Regions from separate parts of the Actinoplanes sp. CA-030573 genome, predicted to be linked through region 2. Evidence: riboswitches for the same ligand, from Rfam matches in the RefSeq annotation. Region 2 holds a riboswitch; the other holds the start of a gene.
The links. Region 2 has a riboswitch for thiamine pyrophosphate ahead of ACQP2F_RS07805 (ECF transporter S component). Riboswitches for the same ligand answer to the same signal wherever they lie in the genome.

Region 1 (3,395 bases), 870 kb from region 2:
CGCCCACCACCAGCCCGGCGATCAGATCGGCGGTGATCGGCGCCAGCAGCACCCCGTTCCGGAAGTGCCCGGCCGCCACGATCACCCGGTCGTCGCCGTCGAGCCGTCCGAGCAGCGGCGCGTTGTCCGGCGTACCCGGCCGATGGCCCACCGTCGTCTCGGCCAGCTCGAGCTCGGCCAGCGCCGGCACCAGGTCGATCGCGGCCCGCAGCAGGTCGTGCACGCCGCCGGCGGTGACCAGCGAGTCGGTCCGCTCCTCCTGGGTCGCGCCGACCACCACCTCACCGTCGGCCCGCGGTACGACGTAGACGTGCCGGCCGTCGACGGTCGCGTCGAGCACGTGCCGCAACAGGCCCGGCTCCCCGCGCAGCCGCAGCACCTGCCCCTTGACCGGCCGCACCGGCAGCCCGGTCAGTCCCGCCGTCCCGCAACCGGCCGCCACCACCACCGTCCCGGCGTCCACCTCGGACAGCGACTCGACCCGCTTGGCGACGATCCGCCCGGCCAGCCGGTCGCGCAGGACCGCCACCAGCCGGCGGGGATCGACCTGCCACTCGTTCGCCGAGTAGACGCCGGCCCGCACCCGCGGCGACAGGGCCGGCTCGCGTTCGCGCAGCTCGGAGGGGCGCAGCCGGGCGAGCCGGTGCCGGGTCCAGACGCGGTCGGCGGCGGCCAGGTCGTCGGCGGTCATCGCGAGGCTGAGCGTCCCGGTCACGTCGAAGCCGATCTCGACGCCGAGCTCGCGGGCAAACGCCGGCCAGCGCTCGCCGGCGGCCGCCATCAGCCGGGCGAGCGCCTCCTGCTCGTGGGCCGACTCCCCGCTCGGCGCCAGCATCCCGGCGGCGACGTGCCAGGCGCCGAGCCGGCCGTCGTCGAAAACGGTGACGTCCACGCCGCGCTCGAGAAGCCGCCACCCGACAGCGAGTCCGATGATCCCGCCACCGACGATCGCCACGCTCATCGCGCACCCCGTTCGCCCGCGCCCGTGCCGGCAGCACCCGAGACGCCCACGCCGGCCACGCCGGCCGCGGCGCCCACGCCGGCCGCGTCAGCCGCGCCGGCCGCGTCAGCGCCCGGCGCCGCGCCCGATTTATCCGGCAAATCCCGCGGGCGCTGATCGAGCGCGCGCAGGAACGCCGCCGTAGCGCCGGCCGGATCGGCGACGACGGCCGAGACCACCGCCACCCCGTGCCCCGGCAGCTCGGCCACCCGCGACGCCGTGATGCCGGCGATCGCGATCACCGGCGTCCCCGGCACCGCCTCGACCACCGCCCGCACCCCCGCCACCCCGATCGGCGGCGGCAGACCGTCCTTCGTGGACGTCGCGTAGGCCGGCCCGACCCCGAGATACGTAGCCCCATCGGCCACCGCGGCCCGCGCCTCGACCGGGTTCCGGCACGTGGCGCCGACCACCGCCGCCGGCCCCAGCACCCGCCGCACCGCCGCCACCGGCAGATCCTCGGCGCCCACGTGCACGCCGTCCGCCCCGGCCGCGAGCGCCACGCCCACGCGATCATCAACCAGGCACATCGCGCCGGCCTCGCGGCACAGCGAAAGGGCGGCCACCGTCAGCTCGTAGGCCAACCGGTCCGAGGACTTCACGCGTACCTGAATGGCGACCGGCCCGTGCCCGACGGCACCGCGCACGACATCGAGCGAGTCGGTGACGATATGCAAACGAGGAAACAACGAACGCTCCTCCCTGCGCCGGCATGATCCGGATCAGGTTCGACGGTCGGGGGCCGCGTCAGCCCCCCTCTCAGCCCGGTGCACCGGACTCCCGTGGGGTTGTGTCTTGCCTCGGACCATAACCGGCCCGAGGCAAGAAAACTAGCGAACGTCCCAGACCGGCTCCGGCGTCTCGATGACCTCGCCGTCGCCCTGGAACAGCACGAAGCGGTCGAAGGAGCGGGTGAACCACCGGTCGTGAGTGACCGCTATCACGGTCCCCTCGAACTGCTTCAGACCCTCCTCCAGCGCCTCGGCCGACGCCAGGTCCAGGTTGTCGGTCGGCTCGTCGAGCAGCAGCACGGTCGCACCCGACAGCTCCAGCATCAGCACCAGGAACCGGGCCTGCTGACCACCCGAGAGCGTGCCGAACTTCTGGTCGCCCTGACCGGCCAGCTCGTACCGGTTGAGCGCCTTCATCGCGCCGGCCCGGTCCATTCCCGACCGATGATCGTCGCCGCGCCAGAGGATCTCGACCAGGGTGCGGTCGAGCAGCTCGGGACGGTCGTGGGTCTGCGAGAAATGGCCGGGACGGACGCGAGCGCCGAGCCGGGCCACACCCTCATGGGCCACGTACGCCAGAGGCGCGCCGTCGACCGGCTTGTTCTCCGCCTCGGGGTCGGTGCCGCCGGCCGCCAGCAGCCGCAGGAAGTGCGACTTGCCGGTGCCGTTGGCCCCGAGGACGGCGACCCGGTCCCCGTACCAGATCTCGAGGTCGAAGGGGAACGTCAGGTTCTCCAGCTCGAGCTGCTCGCAGATCACCGCCCGCTTGCCGGTGCGTCCGCCGCGCAGGTTCATCCGCAGCGACTGCTCCTTGGGCGGCAGCGGCGGCGGCCCGGCCTCCTCGAACTTGCGGAGCCGGGTCTGCGCCGACTGATACCGAGAGGCCATGTCGGAGTTGTAGGCGGCTTTCTGCTTGTACATCAGCATCAGCTCGCGCAGCTTCTGGTGCTCCTCGTCCCAGCGCTTGCGGTTCTCCTCGAGCTTCTCGTGCCGGTGCTCGCGGGCCTCGTGCCAGGACGCGAAGCCGCCCGGATGGGTCCACGCGCTGCCGCCCTCGACCGCCACCACCCGGCCGGCGGTCTGCGCCAGCAGCTCGCGATCGTGCGAGACGTAGAGCACCGATTTCGGCGACTCGCGCAGCCGGGCCTCGAGCCAGCGCTTGCCCGGCACGTCCAGGAAGTTGTCCGGCTCGTCGAGCAGCAGTACCTCGTCGCGGCCGCGCAGCAGCAGGTCGAGCGCGAACCGCTTCTGCTGGCCACCGGAGAGCGTGCGCACCGGGCGGTGCCGGACCTCCTCCCACGGCTTGCCGAGGATGGCGACCGCGACGGTGTCGAAGAGGACCTCGGCGTCATAGCCGCCGACCTCACCCCAATGCGCGAGAGCGTTCGCGTACGCCAACTGGCTGCGCTCGGACTCGTCGAGGCTCGCGGTGGCCGTGGCCAGGCGCTCACCGGCGGCGCCGAGCGCGGGCTCGACGAGCGAAAGGGCGAGGTCCTCGAGCGTACGGTCATCGCCGATCATGCCGATGAACTGGCGCATGACCCCGAGGCCGCCGGACCGCGCGATGGTGCCGGCCTGCACCGGCAGATCGCCCGCGACCAGGCGCAGCAGCGTGGTCTTGCCGGCGCCGTTCGGCCCGACCAGCGCGACCTTGGCGCCCTCAC
Region 2 (3,395 bases):
CGAGCACCACCACCCGGTCGACCAGCGGCAGCGCCTCGGCCACCCGGTGCTCGACCACGATCAGCGTCTCGTCGCCGCGGGACCGGCCGATCGCCTCCCGCACCAGCGCCGCGCCGGCCGGGTCGAGGTTCGCGGTCGGCTCGTCCAGCAGCAGCAGCGAGGGCCGCAGCGCGAGCACGCCGGCCAGCGCCAGCCGCTGCGCCTCGCCGCCGGACAGTGCGGCCGTCGAGCGGGTGATCGGGTAGGGGAAGCCGACCCGGTCGAGCGCGTCGCTGACCCGGGGCCAGATGTCGGCGGCCGGCACTCCCCGGTTCTCCAGGCCGAACGCGACGTCGTCGCCGCTGCGGGCCATCACCAGCTGGGTCTGCGGATCCTGGAAGACGATGCCCACCCCACGCCCGGCTTCTCCGCGCCGTCCGGCGGACCAGGCGTCGGAAGCGGCACGGTCGCGGGCCGCGCGCGGGTCGAGCCCGTCGATCGTGACCGTGCCCGCCTGCTCGCCCGAGTCGTCGGGCAGCAGCCCGGCCAGGGCCGCGAGCAGGGTGCTCTTGCCGGCCCCCGAGGGACCGAGCAGCAGCACCCGCTCGCCGTGCCCGACGGTCAGGTCGACGTCGCGGACCGCCCAGGCGCGGCGGCCCGCATGCCGCCACCCGAATCCCCGCAGCTCGACCGTGCTCATGATTCACATGAGATCAGTGGTCAGACCAGCGCGCGCGACCGGCCCGCCGGGAACCGGTCCAGCACACCCGTCTGGGCGAGCGCCCGCACCAGCAGCACGCTGCCGAGACCGGCCACCACCAGCGAGGACAGGGCGGCGAGCAGGATGTACGGGATGCGCAGCGTGGCCCACGACGTGCCGCCGTACCAGACGAACGCGTCGTAGACCGAGGCCACGACGCCGGCCGTGGCGCCGGCGAGCAGGGCCACCGGCACGTTGTACACCTTGTAGGCGAATGCGGCGAAGATCAGCTCCGCGCCGAGCGCCTCGAGCGGGCCTTGCACGACGAGCGTCCAGCCCCAGCTCGTGCCGATCGCCACACTCACCAAGGAGGCCAGCGTGAGCGTGTAGAACGCGGCCCCCGGCTTGCGCACGATCAGCGCGCCCAGCACGGCCGGGACCAGCCACATGCCGTAGAGGATCGCCCGCCCGGGCAGCGGGATGGCGTCGGCCGGCCCGTTCCAGAGCAGGTTCCACGCCCAGAAGATGACGCCGAACGCGACCGCGATGATCGAGGCGATCACGATGTCGATCGTGCGCCATCGGTTGGTGGTAGTAGCCATAGGTGCCTCCCAGTGGGGTGACCGGGAGGAGACGCACGCCGCTTTTACACGGCGCGGCTGGAGAAAAGACCGAGCTTCCTGCGCTGGCATTACCCAGATCAGGTACGAGGGTCTGCGGGTCACCCCGCACTCTCAGCGCTGTGCGCTCCCCTGTCGGATTACATTGCTTCGATGACGCTAACACCGTTGTTGGCGGCGGGACAGTTGAGGAGTGATCAAGAACATGGAGATCAAGGCGCGGGGCCTCACCTTCGACGTGTACGAGGGCGGGCCCGCCGACGGTGACCCGGTTCTGCTCCTGCACGGGTTCCCCCAGGACCACCGCGAGTTCGACCTGATCCGGCCCCGGCTGCACGCGGCCGGTCTGCGCACGTACGCCTTGGACCAGCGCGGCTACTCGCCCGGCGCACGCCCCACCGAGGTCTCCGACTACCGCGCCGCCGAGCCGGCCGCCGACGCGATCGCCGTGCTCGACGCGCTCGGCCTCGAGTCGGCCCACGTCATCGGCCACGACTGGGGCGCACAGGTCGGCTGGATGCTCGCGGCGCAGCATCCGGAGCGCGTGCGCACGCTGACGGCGATCTCGGTCCCGCACCCGCGGGCGCTGCGGCTGGCGATGCGCGTACGCCCGACCCAGCGCGCCCGGTTCGCCTACTTCGCTCTGTTCCGGTCGCCGGTCGCCGAGCGGTTCCTGCTGGCCGGCAACGCCCTCGCCCTGCGCACGATGCTGCGCCCGATCGGCGGCCGCGCGGCCCTCTACGCCGACGCGATGCGCGACGACCCGGCCCGGCTGACCGGCGGGCTGAACTGGTATCGCGGCCTGTCCGGCGAGCAGCTGGCGCCGGTGGCGGTGATCACGGTGCCGACCACGTACATCTGGCCCGACCACGACGGCGTCGTCGCGCGTACCGCCGCCCTGCGCACCCGCGACTGGGTGGAGGCCGACTATCAGCTCGTGGTGCTGCGCGACGTCTCGCACTGGGCGCCCGAGCAGGCCCCCACGGCGGTCGCCGACGCCGCGCTGGCGCGCATAACGGGCGCATGAGGATCTCGTCCCGGCTGGGACTGGAGAAACGCCGGGTCCGGGACGAGACCGAGAAACAACGCTGGGACCGCAACTTCGGCGACCTGCTGCAGGAGCTGCGGGTCGCCCAGACCGGCATCCAGATCCTGTTCGCCTTCCTGCTGACGCTGCCCTTCACCAGCGGCTTCCCGCGCGCCACCCCGTTCCAGAAGACCGTCTACGTGGTGGCCCTGCTGGCGGCCGCCTTCTCCACCGCCATGATCATTGCGCCGGTCGCCTTCCACCGGGCCCTGTTCCGCCAGGGCCGCAAGCCCGAACTGGTCCGCCACGCCCACCGCATGACCACCGGCGGCCTGGCGTTCCTGCTGATATCGATGGTGAGCAGCGTCCTGCTGGTGACCGACTTCATCCTCAGCCGAGGCCTGGCGTTCCTCCTGTCCGGCGCCACAGCCCTCTGGTTCGTGGCGCTGTGGGCGGCGTTCCCCTGGTACCGCCACAGCTGGATAGACGAGGACGCCGAGGAGGAGGACGAGCGCGTGGTAGACGGCGGCGTGCCACCCGGTGATGCCTGTGGAAAAGACGAAAAGTTGTCGTAGCCCCGTGCTTAACTCACCCCCACCCAAAGGGCGGGGGCCGCATGATCGGCAGCGGGTTTGTTGCGCTTTCGCTCTGCTCACCAATACGCGCCACCGGGCGGATCGCGCTGCCTCCCACCCACGGAGGGCACGCGGGCGCGGGGCAGGGCTGATGAGGTGCGGCGTTGGGCGCACGGGAAGTCATCAGGGTCGGCGGGTTGTGGGCGGCGGTTGGCGGGCGGCGGGGCAGGGTTGATGAAGTGCGGCGTTGGGCGCACGGCAGGTCATCAGGGTCGCTGGTTGTGGGTGGGGTTGATGGGCGTCGGCCAGGCTGATGACTTGCGGCGCTCCGAGAGCAGCAGGTCATCAAGATCCGACATTGGGCGGGCGACGGCGCGGCAAGCAACGGCTTAGCGGGCAACAGTGCGGTCGGCGGGGCGCGGCGGTAGCAAGGTGGCGGGCGACGCTCCGGCGGTGATTGTGCGGCGCGCACCGGCGCAGCGAGTGAGGGAGCA

Region 1: another riboswitch for thiamine pyrophosphate. It lies ahead of ACQP2F_RS03885 (thiamine phosphate synthase); the one in region 2 lies ahead of ACQP2F_RS07805 (ECF transporter S component).

What each region holds. Positions count from the first base shown of each region.
Region 1 is NZ_CP192038.1:813,090-816,484, reverse strand. Features, by position in the region: gene thiO (glycine oxidase ThiO) at 1-961, opposite strand, end outside; partial or broken gene ACQP2F_RS03885 (thiamine phosphate synthase) at 1,120-1,689, opposite strand; TPP riboswitch at 1,683-1,794, opposite strand; gene ACQP2F_RS03880 (ABC-F family ATP-binding cassette domain-containing protein) at 1,831-3,395, opposite strand, start outside.
Region 2 is NZ_CP192038.1:1,678,656-1,682,050, forward strand. Features, by position in the region: gene ACQP2F_RS07800 (ABC transporter ATP-binding protein) at 1-679, opposite strand, end outside; gene ACQP2F_RS07805 (ECF transporter S component) at 700-1,281, opposite strand; TPP riboswitch at 1,339-1,443, opposite strand; gene ACQP2F_RS07810 (alpha/beta fold hydrolase) at 1,505-2,326, shown strand; gene ACQP2F_RS07815 (DUF6328 family protein) at 2,323-2,901, shown strand.